One region of the Arthrobacter sp. D5-1 genome, then DNA from elsewhere that is predicted to be linked to it. Evidence: riboswitches for the same ligand, from Rfam matches in the RefSeq annotation. Region 1 holds a riboswitch; the other holds the start of a gene.
The links. Region 1 has a riboswitch for cyclic di-AMP ahead of AYX22_RS05730 (C40 family peptidase). Riboswitches for the same ligand answer to the same signal wherever they lie in the genome.
Positions count from the first base shown of each region.

Region 1 (6,904 bases):
GGCGCCCAATTGCGGGCCGAAAGTATCACGCACTTGTCCGGGCAGCGGAACCCCTTGTGCCACAACCTCGGAGCCCGTCAGCAGAAACCTGACCAGCGGCTTGCCGAGGACCTCCAGCTGGTCCAGACCGGCCAGCGCAGCCAAAGCGATGTGGGCCGGGTTGAGCACGGTTCCGGCAGTAAGCAAGACCTCCCCCGCCGCCGCCTCTTCTGCGGCTTTACGGATGTGCTGGCCGTTGCGGGGTTCGCCGGGTTTGGCGGTTCCGCCCAGCGCAAGGACCGGAAGGCCGTCGTCGTCGGTGGTTATGACGCCGCTCTCGCTGCGAAGTACTGCTTTTGCACCCGGCGGAATCAGCCCGCCCGTCACAATGGGACTTGCTTGGTGGGGAGCAAGCCTCTGGCCCGGTTCACTCAGGATCCACGGACCGCTTCCGTTGACGGCCCACCCATCCATGGCTGAGGAAGCGTAGTGCGGCATATCCTGCACCGCCCGGGCATCGGCAGCGAGGGTGCGGCCGAGGGCTGACCTGAGCGGGACCGGAGCCGGAGGGATGGGAGCGGCACAATCGAACGCCCGCTGCCGGGCCTCCTGCCAGGTGTGTGCCGCGTGATGGCCCTCGGCGGGGGCCTCCGTCATTCGGCGTCAGCCTCGGACTCCGAGTACTCCTTGGCAACTTTGCGGGCCAGTTCCAAGGCGGCATTCATGGACGCATCATCGCTTGCCTGGCCAATGCCGCGGGCCATGCCCGCCGCGTAGCCGGCAATGAAGGTGGTCAAGGGCGCTGCGGGGCGCACCACTGAGTGCGCCGCCACTCCGGCAACAGCGAGCACTTCATTGACGTCCACTTCAACGCCTTCAAGCTCAAATGCCTGCAGCAGTGTGCGGCACCATTCCTCGAGCGTCTCTTCCTGGCTCTTCACGTCCGCCTCCAACTTGTAGTCAATGCCCAGGGCCGCAGCGTCCTCCCATGTATCCACGTCATCCGTGGAGCCTGGGGGGACGGCTACGTCCAGCAGGTTCAGCCTAGCAAGCAGGCGGAACACTGAAGCGTTCGTTAGCCCGGAACCTTCGGAAGCTTGAGCCACTTCCCGTTCGAGGGCACTGGTGCTGTAGGCACCAAGGAGGGGCTGCTTCCGGCCATCGGCAGAGACAGCCATGGCACCGTCCACCCCCGCGTGGGCCTCCAGGGCTTTCCAGAGGAACGAAACGCCAAGGGACACGTGCGGCATATCGCATGCCAGGACGAGCGTCCAGGGAGCGTTGTTTCCGTTGTCCTTCATCGCCGCCAACCCCGCAGCAATCGCTGCGGCGGGACCCGCAAATGCCGGTTCCTCCCGTGCCCGCAGCACCTCGACCGGTAACGGCTCACCGCCCGTTCCTGACGCGTCAGGACCTACCACCACCACAGCTGACGCACCCCGGGCCGCCTGCAGGGCGCGTGAAAGGAGCGTCCCGCCGTCGTACATCAACGACGGCTTGGGCACGCCACCGAGGCGGGTGGCCCTGCCACCCGCCAGAATCACGGCATTGAACTCCATTCGCCCAGATTACCGGGGCGGCCGGAGTTCAGCAGAAATCGATCAGGCGGCGGATTCCGGCAACAGGAACGGGTCCCAGTCCGGCGCAGGTTTCTCGAGTTCTTTGATCTGCCACATGGTTCCCTGGGGCACTCCAGGCGTGAAACGGAGTTTCCAACCCATTTCAGCCAGCGTGTGGTCGCTCTTGGCGTTGTTGCATTTCAGACACGCCGCGACCAGGTTTTCCCAGGAATCCGCGCCGCCCCTGGATTTGGGGTGGACGTGGTCTATGGTGTGGGCTGTTTTCCCGCAGTAGGCGCAGCGATGGCCGTCGCGGCGAAGGACCCCGCGTCGGCTCACGGCGGTAATCCTGTTGTACCGGGGACGGATGTAGCGGTTAAGGAGGATCACGGAGGGGCGTCCGAGAATCTCCTGTGGCCCGACGACAGGCTCGTCGCCTTCGGCCACTACGCTAGCTTTCCCAGTCAACACAAGGACCAGCGCCCGGCGGAATGTTATTACCGCCAGCGGTTCATATCCAGCATTCAGAACGAGTGTGCGCATGCACGTACCTCTTCACGGCCGCACCCGTCAGGGGCACGAGGGCCGGCTGCCCTCTGCTTGTACGGGCTGTGGATCGACAAGATAAGGGTAAGCACTCATATGCCGTATCAACGAATTTTTCCGTCGTTTCCCGTGCAGTGTCGCCAAGAGTTCATGCGAGGTTAAGAGGCGTGGAGCCGAATCCGTCCCTTAAAAGCAGAACACCCCGCCGGCCTGAGCCTGCGGGGTGTTGCTGTCAAAACCAAAGGCTGGATCAGCCGTTCACGCGGATGAAAACCGGGCCGGAGCCTACGTTGACGCTGAACAGTGCCGTGGTGGATCCGTTCCATCCACCGTGGACTGCCTGGCCGTTGCCGACGTATACAGCGATGTGGGCCTGTCCGGCCAGACCGCCGTTGGCGTAGTAGGCGAGGTCGCCCGGCTTCGCTTCCGCTGCGCTGACCGTGCGGCCGAGGGAGAGGTAGCCGGCCGGCCAGTCGTGGAAGTTGATGCCAACAGCTGCCAGGGAGTTGGTTACCAGCATGGTGCAGTCCTGGGTGACGCCGAGCTGCGCATAGGCGGCAGCGGCAATTGCAGCACCCAGGCCACTTGCAGCGGCCGGAGCCTTTGCCTCAGGAGCCGCGGTGTTGACGGCCAACGTGGCGTTGCCGGCAGTTGCCGTGCTTTCTACTGCCTTCGTGGTTTCTGCCTTCGCAGGAGCCTTCTTCTCTACGGGGGCCGGAGCCTGCACCGTGGTGACCACGGGGCGCTCGTAGGAGATGGCAACGGTGGAGTCCGCAGCGATGGTGGCCTGGACTACCGACTGGACGTCAAGGGTGGACGTCGCGGTGGACTCACGGTCCACGGTGGTGTCGGCCGCGTTGGCAGCAACACTGCCGGTCAGGACCAGGCCTGAAGCTGCGGCAATAACAGCCGCCTGGCGGCCGACGCCGCCGGCGTTTTCACTGACGGCCTTGGCGATCACGGCAAGCGAGCTGGTCCTGGGGGCCTCAGCGCGATGCCGTGCAACCTTGGATGCACTGGTCATGGTTTTCTCTTTTCGTATCCGCGTGCAGTTGGGGTACACGCGGCTCATTGGCGCGCCAGCACTTGGGGGCATGCTGGCGAACCCCGAACCGGATTGTTTCTAGCGGAGGGTAAAGAAGGAGGATGTGCCAGTGGAGGCAGCCGAGTGCAGGAGCGTGCCCTGTCCCGGGTTCAATGCGCTGATCATCATGCCGTTGCCAACGTAGATGCCTACGTGTGCTCCGCCGTTCTGCATGACCAGGTCACCGGGGACAGGAGTGCTGGTGGGCTTCATGGCCGTCCAGGCGTTGACGCGCGGGATGCTGATGCCGGCCTGGGCGTAGACCCACTGGGTGAAGCCGGAGCAGTCCCATCCGTTGGGCGTGGTGCCGCCCCAAACGTAAGGGTGGCCGATTCCGGTGTAGGCGATCGCGGCGAGGCCGGAAGCGGCGGCGCTGGAAGCAGCATCCTTGGCTTCGGACGACTTCGCAGTCACGGCGCCTGCGGTGGCCTGGTTGCCGTTGGCCGCGGTGCGCTGGGTGGTCTGCGAAGCGCGCTGCACAACCTTGGGAGCTTCCTTGGTGGCCACTACGGGGCTCTCGAAGGAAACGGTGGCGGTGGGCTCTGCGGTGACTACCGCAGTGGTGACCATCTGCTGGGTGCTGGAGGCTTCCGACTTGGAAACGTCGGTGTCCGCTGCCTGGGCCGGCAAACCGACACTGAGGACGAGGCCTGAGGCTGCTGCCAGGACGACGGCCTGGCGGCCAACGGTACCGGCGTTGGATGAAACAGCCTTGGAAAGCGTGTTCAAGGGGTTCGTACGAACCGATTCGGCGCGGTGGCGCGCAGGGGTAGTGCGTGATGACACGAAGGTAGCCTCTCCCAATGCCTGCGAGGTGAGCTGTCGGATTCGGATGGGAGTCATCCGGCCACGCTGCTTCAAGGAAGCTTTGCGACTTAACCCCAAGGCCTTCTTGCGAAGACCAGAAGTGGTTCCCCCGCCCCTGCCAGACGATTTATGCGAACGGACCTCGAGTGGTGGCAGAGCTAGGCAATCCACTCAAGTGCACCGGCCCCCTAAAAAGCCGATGCGCTTTGTACGGTACAACAGTTGAACGCGAATGTCACATTCAGGTCACGGGTGTGTCACGAATGCGAGAGACAACCATCAACTGGACTTAGAGCCAGCCCATGGGGTCAACAACTTCACCGTTGACCTGTACTTCGAAGTGGAGGTGGCAGCCGGTGGAGGCGCCCGTGGTGCCGCTCAGCGCTACAGTGTCGCCGCGGCTGACCGTCTGGCCTACTTTGACGGTGAAGGACGACAAGTGGTTGTACGTGGTCTCAAGGCCGTTGCCGTGGTCCACCACCACGCGGTTGCCTCCGCCGTACTCGTGCCATCCGGCAAAGGTGACCTTGCCACTGGCCGCAGCATGGACGGCCGTGCCGCACTGGGCCACGAAGTCCTGGCCGCGGTGGAAGTCACCGGCACCACCTGTGAGGGGGCTGATGCGGTAGCCGAACGGGGAAGCCGTGGTCAGGGTGTCCAGGGGGCTGGCCATGGTGCCCGTGGACGAGGCACGCTGGATGCTGTCGGCGGACTGCGCACTGAGCAGCTGCTTCAGCTTGCCGTCGGGGTCGGCGGCGGTAGCTACCGCAGCACGGCTGAAGTCGATCTTGGCTGATGCAGCGGCGGAAACCTCGGGCTGGCTGCCCCCGGTGACGGCCAGGGCCGACTCGGTCTGACCGGATTCCGAGGTTGCCATGACCGGGCTGGTGGCCGGCAGACCGACAGTCAGGGCAAGTCCGGTGGCGGCAAGCGCAACTCCGGCCTTTTGCCCTACACCACTGGCTGCGGCGAAATCGGCAACCTGGCGCAACGGGCTCTTACGGCGACGCACCTGGCGTTCGGTGTCGCGTGGCCGGATCTCCGATACGACGCGGGCTGGCCGCAGCTCAGCAGCGGGGCCGGACGCGCGGCGGCGGCCCCTGACGTTCTGCGTTGTCAAACTCTATTCCTCTCTAAAAAGCCTGCGAAGTTAGCTGTCGGATTCGGGTCAGAGAGTTCAAAGACCCGGTCCGCACGAAGCGCTCACGGCACACAGGTATCCCAAGAGGGACTTGCGTAATGGGCACTTCTGCTGCGGACTTCACCCCAAGGCTGCTTCTTTAGACAGCCGCTTGTGGTTCCCCCGCCTCTGCCAGTGGTGGATGGCACACCTGTTCCGCTGGCAGAGCTCGGCTCCGGAACAGGTAACGCTTTGGTATCAGCGCTAGTAGATAACTATAGGCGATTAAGGCTCGCAGTAATAAATTCGTTATCAACAGGAACAGGCGTGGCGCGGCTGCCCCTTATCACTATTCCTGAAAAACTGCAGGTCACACGCGCGCTTGGAGCTCAAAAGTGAGATATGACACCGGGTGAAGGGAAGGGGGCCTCAGCCGACGGAGACGAAGACGTGCGCCGCCACCTCGGGCGGAAGTTCCAGTGCACCCTCAATGCCGGGGACCCGGACGGAAATGTACTCGCCTACACGCTCCAGCGAGACGGCCGCGCCGGGGCGGATACCACCCTCATCCAGCTGGGTAAGGAGTTCAGGCTCAACCTGGATGGGCTCCGCAAGGCGGGTAACTGCCACGCGGGAATCCGGTGCATAGCCGTCCATGGCCTGCAGGAGGTTGACGTCGAGGCGGGGGAACGGCTGGCTGGCAAGGCCACCGAGGGCTTCAAGGCCCGGGATGGGGTTGCCATATGGGGATTCGGTGGGGTGCTCCAGGAGTTCGTACAGCCGGCGCTCCACGCGCTCGCTCATCACGTGTTCCCAGCGGCAGGCTTCGTCATGGACATAGGCCCAGTCCAAGCCAATGACATCAGCCAGGAGACGCTCGGCGAGGCGGTGCTTTCGCATCACCTCGGTGGCGCGTTTCCGCCCCGCTTCGGTCAGTTCCAGGTGACGGTCATTGGAAACAATCACCAAGCCATCGCGCTCCATGCGTCCGATGGTCTGGGAAACAGTGGGTCCGGAGTGCCGCAGCCGCTCGGCGATGCGGGCCCTGAGAGCCACAATGTTCTCTTCTTCAAGCTCCAAAATGGTCCGAAGATACATCTCAGTGGTATCGATCAGATCCGTCATCCAGCTCAGCTCTCCTCGAACGCAGTTCCTTGCGTAATCTCCACCGTACCGCGTCCCTTGCCGGGTGGGCGGTGTAGACCGCCGCCCCATGAACGCCAACCACCAGCCTAGCTTATTTGGAATTACTCTGGATAATCCCGGTCGCATATGGTGGGCCTGCGTTCCACGTGGCGGACTATGACGGCCACAGGTTCCTGCCTCCGCGCCGGGTCAGGCAGAATTGGGGTGTCGAAGGGGCAGCTGATGCCACCTGCCACGACCCATCTCTAGCCGATACCCATTGGAGCCACACGTGAGCGACAACAGCATCACCATTCCCGCCGATCTGCTGCCCAAGGACGGACGCTTCGGCGCAGGACCGTCCAAGGTCCGTCCGGAACAGATCGAGGCCCTGTCTGCCGCGTCGTCCACCATCCTTGGCACGTCCCACCGCCAAGCTCCGGTCAAGAACCTTGTAGGTTCGGTCCGGGAGGGCCTCAGCCAGTTCTTCCGTGCACCCGAAGGATACGAAGTTGTCCTCGGCGTCGGCGGTTCCACGGCATTCTGGGATGTCGCCGCATTCGCCCTGGTAGAGAAGAAAGCACAGCACCTCTCCTTCGGTGAATTCGGTTCCAAATTCGCTGCTGCCACCAACAAGGCGCCGTTCCTTGATGCTTCCTCCATCATCAAGTCCGAAGCCGGCAC
Region 1 covers NZ_CP014571.1:1,222,460-1,229,363, reverse strand. The annotation lists gene AYX22_RS05750 (molybdopterin molybdotransferase MoeA) at 1-636, opposite strand, end outside; gene AYX22_RS05745 (NTP transferase domain-containing protein) at 633-1,538, opposite strand; gene AYX22_RS05740 (HNH endonuclease) at 1,581-2,081, opposite strand; gene AYX22_RS05735 (NlpC/P60 family protein) at 2,335-3,108, opposite strand; gene AYX22_RS05730 (C40 family peptidase) at 3,208-3,954, opposite strand; cyclic di-AMP (ydaO/yuaA leader) riboswitch at 3,959-4,140, opposite strand; gene AYX22_RS05725 (M23 family metallopeptidase) at 4,265-5,095, opposite strand; cyclic di-AMP (ydaO/yuaA leader) riboswitch at 5,100-5,340, opposite strand; gene AYX22_RS05720 (metal-dependent transcriptional regulator) at 5,525-6,220, opposite strand; gene serC (phosphoserine transaminase) at 6,513-6,904, shown strand, end outside.

Region 2 (6,904 bases), 270 kb from region 1:
TTCAAGCGCGGCGCCTCTGACGTCACGTGCATCTGCCTCCTGGCTGCCCCTGAAGGCCTGGCGAAGCTGGAAGAGGAACTCGCGGACGCCAATGTGAAGGTTGTCCTCGCATCGATTGACGAGAAGCTCAACGAGAAGTCGTACATCGTGCCCGGTTTGGGTGACGCCGGCGACCGCCTCTACGGCGTGGCCGGCTAAAGGTAGACCCCTACCGGTTTCCGCCGTGCCCCGTTAGCCTGTGGCGCATGGACTGGAAACTTGAACTGGTATTTGTCCCTGTCTCCGACGTCGATCGCGCGAAGGACTTCTACGTCAACAAGGTTGGTTTCAACGCCGATTTCGATGAGCGTCCCATGGACGGCATCCGCTTCGTGCAACTGACACCTCCGGGTTCGGCGTGTTCCATCGCCATCGGTGAAGGTCTCACCGACGCCCCTCCGGGTTCTGCGCCCAACCTGCAAGTGGTGGTGGCGGACATCAACAAGGCCCACGAACACCTCAAGGCCAACGGCGTGGAGGTCAGCGACGTCGACGTCCAGGACTGGGGTCACTTCGTTTACTTCGCTGACCCTGACGGCAACCAGTGGGCGGTGCAATACCTTCCGCAGCGGCCGAACGGTTAAGTCACACTTCAGCACCACCCCATGAGCGTGCGGCAGGATGGAACCATGAGCCATCCTGCCGCACCCGTGCTGACCGTCCGCGCCGTCCTCTTCGACATGGACGGCACACTCGTCGATTCCACGGCCATCGTGGAGCAGGTGTGGTCTGAGTTCGCTGGCCGCTACGGCTTGGACATCGAGGAGATTCTCCGGACCTCCCACGGTGTCCGTTCCGGCGATACGGTGCGCCGTTATGCTCCGGCGGGTGCCGACGTCGTGGCTCTGACTGCTGAGTTGGACGCCATGGAGCGCACGCGGACAGACGGCGTGATTGCACTGCCGGGCGCCGAAGCGCTGTTGAGTGCCTTGCCGGATGAAGCGATCGCCCTGGTCACGTCAGCCGACCATATCCTCGCGGGCATCCGCATGAAGGCTGCCGGGCTTTCCATGCCAACCACCACCGTTACCTCGGAGGCCGTAACCCTCGGCAAGCCGCACCCGGAGGGCTACCTCAAGGCGGCCACCCTGCTGGGAGTCGACCCGGCCGACGTCGTGGTCTTCGAAGATGCGCCAGCCGGTATCGCTGCGGCGCGCGCAGCCGGGATGCGGACCGTGGTAGTAGGCGACGCCGGTCATCTTGAAGATGGCATGTGGCGCATCCCGGACTACTCGGACGTGACGGTCATTTCGGTAAAGGACGACGACGGCGGGCACCTCCTCACGCTGACCCTTTAGTACCGCCGGGTTAGGACTGTTCCAAGCGATAAACCGGGCGTAGGCTGTGGGCATGTCTGCGATGCCGGAGGCGTACGGTGCTGCACTGGAGCGGGCCATGGTCCATGCCGGTGACTGGCTTGCGTCGGTCCCAACACGTCCTGTCCGCCCGTCCTCCGATGCCGATCAGGTAGCCAACAGCATGACGTCGCGGCTGCCGGACGAGGCCACCGATGCTGCGGAGGTAGTTGATGAGCTCGCCGCTCTGGCTGAGCCCGGCTTGATGGCGATCCAGTCCGGACGGTTCTTTGGGTGGGTCATGGGCGGAACCCTTCCCGCTGCCATGGCTGCGGATTGGCTCGTTTCGGCGTGGGACCAGAACACGGGGCTTCGGTTCGCTACGCCGGCGGCTGCTGCCATCGAGGAATCTGCCGCCGCGTGGTTGCTGGACCTTCTCCACCTTCCTTCGAGTGCCGACGTCGGATTCACCACCGGCGCCACCACCGCCAACTTCGTGGGGTTGGCAGCGGGCCGCCAATATCTGATGGACGAGGCGGGTTGGGACCTTGAGGCGCTGGGGCTGACAGGCGCCCCACGCATCACCACCTTTGCGGGCAGGGAGCGGCACGCCGCAGTGGACCTGGCTTTGCGGTATCTCGGATTGGGTGCCTGCGTGCCCGTAGATGCCGACGAGGAAGGACGGATTCTCCCCGACGCACTTGCCGAGGCCATGGACCAGCAACCAGGACTGTCACTGGTCTGTCTGCAAGCGGGCAACCTGCATTCCGGCGCCTTTGATCCCATGGAGGAAGCCATTGCGGTGGCCCACGATCGCGGCGCATGGGTGCACGTGGATGGTGCTTTTGGTTTATGGGCCGCCGTTAGCCCGACGCTGCGGGCCCGGCTGGCGGGAGTAGAGGAAGCAGATTCCTGGGCCACGGATGCCCACAAGACGCTGAATGTTCCTTACGACTGCGGCTTGGCCATCGTTGCGAGGCCGGAAGCCTTGAGGCGTGCTTTCAGTGTTCACACAAGTTACCTCATTGCTACGGATGCCGGCCCGGGAGATCCTTTCGAGAAAGTGCCTGAGATGTCCCGCCGTGCCCGGGGCATCCCTGTGTGGGCGGCGCTGAGGCAACTGGGCCGTAACGGGGTGATCTCCATGGTGGAGCGGCTCGCTGCAAACGCCCGCGCGTTGGCTGAGGGGCTCGCCGCGATTCCGGGAGTCGAGGTGCTCAACGACGTCGTCTTCACGCAGGTATCGGTGAGCTTCGGCAGTGATGACCGCACACACCGTGTCACGCAACGGCTGATGGCCGAGGGCGCGGTGTGGATGTCCGGGTCCTCCTGGCGTGGCCGTGAAATCCTCAGGATTTCGGTGAGTAACTGGACCACGGATGCAGGGGATGTTGCTGCGTCCATCGCGGCGGTGCGCAGCGCGTTGGAAGCCGAACCGGAGTCTGTGTAACGCGAAAACCGCGCCGGTTCCCGCCATCCGCTCCAGTCTGTACTGGTGCGGGCGGCGGCAACCGGCGCGGTAATCAAGCAGTCTGGCTTAGTACCAGTTGTTGGCCAAGTGGAAGCCCAGGGCGGCCGACGGGGATCCGTAGCGTTCCTTGATGTAGTTCAAGCCCCACTTGATTTGGGTCTGGTAGTTGGTCTGCCAATCAGCGCCCGCGGTTGCCATCTTGCTAGCCGGCAGCGACTGGACAATGCCGTAAGCACCGCTGGAAGCGTTGGTGGCGGTCGTCCTCCAGTTGGATTCCTTCTCCCACAGGGTGTTCAGCGCAGTCATTTCGCTGGCGCTCCAGCCGTAGTTGCCAAGGATGCTGGCAGCGTAGGCTTTGGCAGCGGCGGGATCGTCCACGGCCTTGGGGGCGGCAGCAGCAGCTGCAGCTTCGGCAGCGGCGGCGGCAGCAGCGGCGTCGGCGGCCTGCTTGGCTGCAGCATCAGCGGCGGCCTTTTCAGCGGCGGCCTGGTCGGCAGCGGCCTTCTCGGCGGCGGCCTTTTCAGCGGCGGCCTGGTCCGCCGCGGCCTTCTCGGCTGCGGCTTTGTCCACGGCTGCCCTGTCAGCGGCGCCCTTTGCAGCGGCTGCATCCAAGGAAGCGGAGATTTCAGCTGTCTTGTTGTTGCTGACCTGGGCATTCGCCTGGGTCTCTGCAACGCGGCTTACCTCGGGAAGGGTCAGGGCGGCGTTGGCAGCAGTACCGAGCGATGCAACGCCCAGCGCAGCAGCTACAACACCGGCAACAACCGACATGCGGTGGCCGGACTTGCCCTGGCGGGCAGCGTTCTTGAGGACAGCCTGCGACTTGGTCAACGGTGCGTTGTGCTCATCGCGGTGACGCGCGGAAGGGCGCGTCTGATCATTAAATTCAGACATGTGTGATTACCTCTCAGCGCCTGCGGAGTTAGCTGTCGGGTTCGGATGAGGTCATCCGGCCGCGCATCACGCTGCGGCTTCACCCCAAGGGTCCGGCATAAATGCCTGGTCCCGGAGACTCTGGGTCCCCCGTCTCTGCCTCGGAGTAAGTACGGACTCCGGGAAGTGGCAGAGCTCGGCGCATCCCGGATGTGGGCCAGTTGGGGCGACCCACCCTTTCGACGGTACAGGAGGAATTCGTAGAAGTCACATTTAGGTAACAGAGATCACGACGACGGTGAGTCGCCTTGCTGGGTTCGTAACTTCTGTTCGGTGGCGACCGCGGGGAATCGAAGGGTGAATTCCGTGCGCCCTGGACGGGACGCCACGTGCACGCTGCCGCCGTGAGCTTCCACGATGGATTCAACGATCGACAGACCCAGCCCCGACGTGCCCTCGGACCCCGATCTCGCAGCGTCGGCGCGGGCAAAACGGGAGAAGATCCGGCCCTGGAAATCCTCTGGAATGCCGGGCCCGTTGTCCGTTACGGTCACCACTGGGCTGCCGTCGGCGGAGAGCATCACGCTCGTGACCACCGTGGTGCCGGCATCGGTGTGTTTACGGGCGTTGGAGAGAAGATTGGCCAGGACCTGGTGCAGTTGCGTAACGTCGCCGCGGACCGTGACGGGTTCATCCGGGAGTTGGAGTTGCCAAATCTGGTCCGGTGCCATGATTTTCTCGTCGCTGACAGTTTCAATCACCAACTGGGTGAGGTCCACGTCCGTGATCTTGAGCGCCTGGCCTTCGTCCAGCCTGGCAAGCAGCAGCAGATCCTCCACCAGGGTGGTCATCCGTTCGGACTGGCTCCGGACGCGTGCCAGCGACTTTCGGCCGTCATCGGTGAAGTTCTCGGTCATGCTCAACAGTTCGGTGTAACCGCGGATGGCCGTAAGCGGCGTTCGAAGTTCGTGCGACGCGTCCGCGACGAACTGGCGCACCTTGGTTTCGCTTTCCTGGCGGGCTTCCAAAGCACTGGAGACGTTGTTCAGCATCTGGTTGAGGGCATGGCCAACGCTGCCGACTTCGGTTCCGGGATGGGCGGCCGACGGCGGGACCCGCACCGCAAGTGCCACCTCACCGGCGTCGAGAGGGAGGCGGGAAACTTTGGTGGCTACCTCGGAGAGCTGCTCCAATGGACGCATGGTCCGCCGGATGATTACCGTTCCCGCGAGGCCGATCACAGCCAGTCCGCCGAGCGACACCAGAACCATGGTCCACACCAGCGAGGCCTCGGCGCTTTGCTTGTCCGCGAGAGGCAGTCCCGTCACGATCACGTCGCCGGCAGTTTCGACGGCCACGAGCCGGTAATCCCCATAGGAGAGCGATCGGTCCACAGGCCGGTTGTCCCGGGGCAACGACAGCAGAATCTGTTTGTCGTCCGCCGTGAGTTCGGCCCGCTTGCCGGAGGCCTCAATAACGCCTGGATTGATCACGGTTGTTCCATCGATCCGTGCGTTCAGCGTTCCAGCGGCCTGGCCGCGCGCTTCCAGCGGGTCCGGCCTTCCGGAGGGGGAGGACGGAAAGTTCGACGGCGGCCTGCCGAAGCTGGTCGCGCGGCTTGACGCCTGCTCCAACTGCCGGTCGAGCTGCTTGTTGAACACCATGTCCATGGAGGCGTAGCTGACCACTCCCACGGCAGCGCAAATGGCGACCAGCAAGGCCATGGCGACCAGGACCAGTCGGGTACGCAGGTGCCACGCGGAGGGGCTGAGCCAACTGCGGTGTGACTTTTTGGCCACTCCTGAAGGGGTGCTCAACGCCTAGTCCGCAGGCTTGATGACATAGCCGGCGCCGCGGATGGTGTGGATCATTGGAGGGTGGTTTGCTTCGATCTTCTTGCGCAGGTAGGAAATGTAGAGCTCCACGATGTTGGCTTGTCCACCGAAGTCGTAGTCCCACACACGGTCCAGGATCTGTGCTTTGCTGACCACTCGTTTAGGGTTCTCCATGAGGTAGCGCAAAAGCTCAAACTGGGTGGCGGTAAGCGGAATGTCCTCGCCGGCCCGGGTGACTTCACGGGTGTCCACGTTCAGGGTAAGGTCACCCACCACCAGTTCGGCAGTGTCCATGGCGGCCACGCCGGAACGCTGGACCAGGCGGTGCAGTCGCAGGAGGACTTCCTCCATGCTGAAGGGTTTGGTGACATAGTCGTCGCCGCCGGCAGCCAGCCCGACGATGCGGTCCTGCACGGCGTCCTTGGCTGTGAGGAAAAGCGCGGGAACTTCCGGGGCAAACGCACGGATGCGGTTGAGGACTTCCACACCGTCGAATCCGGGAAGCATGACGTCCAGTACGAGGACATCGGGCCGGAATTCTTTGGAAAGCTTCACGGCCCCAGGGCCGTCGCCGGCAACAGCAACTGACCACCCGGCCATTCGAAGCCCCATGCTCATGAGCTCAGCGAGGCTGGGCTCGTCATCCACCACCAGGGCACGGATAGGGGAGCCGTCCGGGTGGGAGAGTTGGGGAAGGTTGTTGGTCATGGAGTGCGAGGAGGCCATGGGACAACTCTCCGATCTGCTGGTTAGCCCGCGCTTTGCCGGTCCTGTGAGAACGCTGTGAAGTCAACACTAGCGACGTGGAAGTGCGGTGACACGTGTCCGGCCCCGGCCGACGCTCTCTCACGTCCCGTTGGTTTCCGGCCGACGCTCTCTCACGTCGCGTTGGTTTCCGGCCGACGCTCTCTCACGTCCGAGAGTGAGGCGATTTGCGGGGACACGGGGTCGAAAATGCGGGGATTTTCGTTTCCGCGATTGGACAACAGTTGTTTCAGATCGTGAGATTCCGCGGAGGCAGGGTTCGCGTGGAGGCAGATGCGCCAAATGCCCCCTGAAGCGAAGGAAATTCGGCAGGGCACCAAAAAAGGCGGTCGCGGCAGAATTGAGAGACGTTCATTTTAGGTCAGAACTGAATTGTGATTTGCGACACAATAGACCTTTGCGTCTCAAAATGTGGACGGTTCGGCGCTTTGTTACTTGCGTGTTGCCATTGTTACGTTGCACACTTCCAATGTGAACAAGAACTCAACAGCACCTGCAGCCGCAGCAACCTGGTCCAGCACACCCGCTGGCCATGATGACCGCTGTTGTCGAATGCAAGCCTAACTTTCCACCCCAAGAAGTTTCAGGCATTCGCCCCCTAGCCCAGCGTTGGGCGCCCCTCCCCA
Region 2 covers NZ_CP014571.1:955,915-962,818, forward strand. The annotation lists gene upp (uracil phosphoribosyltransferase) at 1-198, shown strand, start outside; gene AYX22_RS04495 (glyoxalase superfamily protein) at 246-623, shown strand; gene AYX22_RS04500 (HAD-IA family hydrolase) at 669-1,337, shown strand; gene AYX22_RS04505 (aminotransferase class V-fold PLP-dependent enzyme) at 1,390-2,784, shown strand; gene AYX22_RS04510 (hypothetical protein) at 2,872-3,699, opposite strand; cyclic di-AMP (ydaO/yuaA leader) riboswitch at 3,703-3,890, opposite strand; gene AYX22_RS04515 (HAMP domain-containing sensor histidine kinase) at 3,966-5,495, opposite strand; gene AYX22_RS04520 (response regulator transcription factor) at 5,499-6,239, opposite strand.
Region 2: it holds a riboswitch for cyclic di-AMP, as region 1 does, so the genes downstream of both, AYX22_RS04510 (hypothetical protein) here and AYX22_RS05730 (C40 family peptidase) in region 1, are expected to answer to the same signal.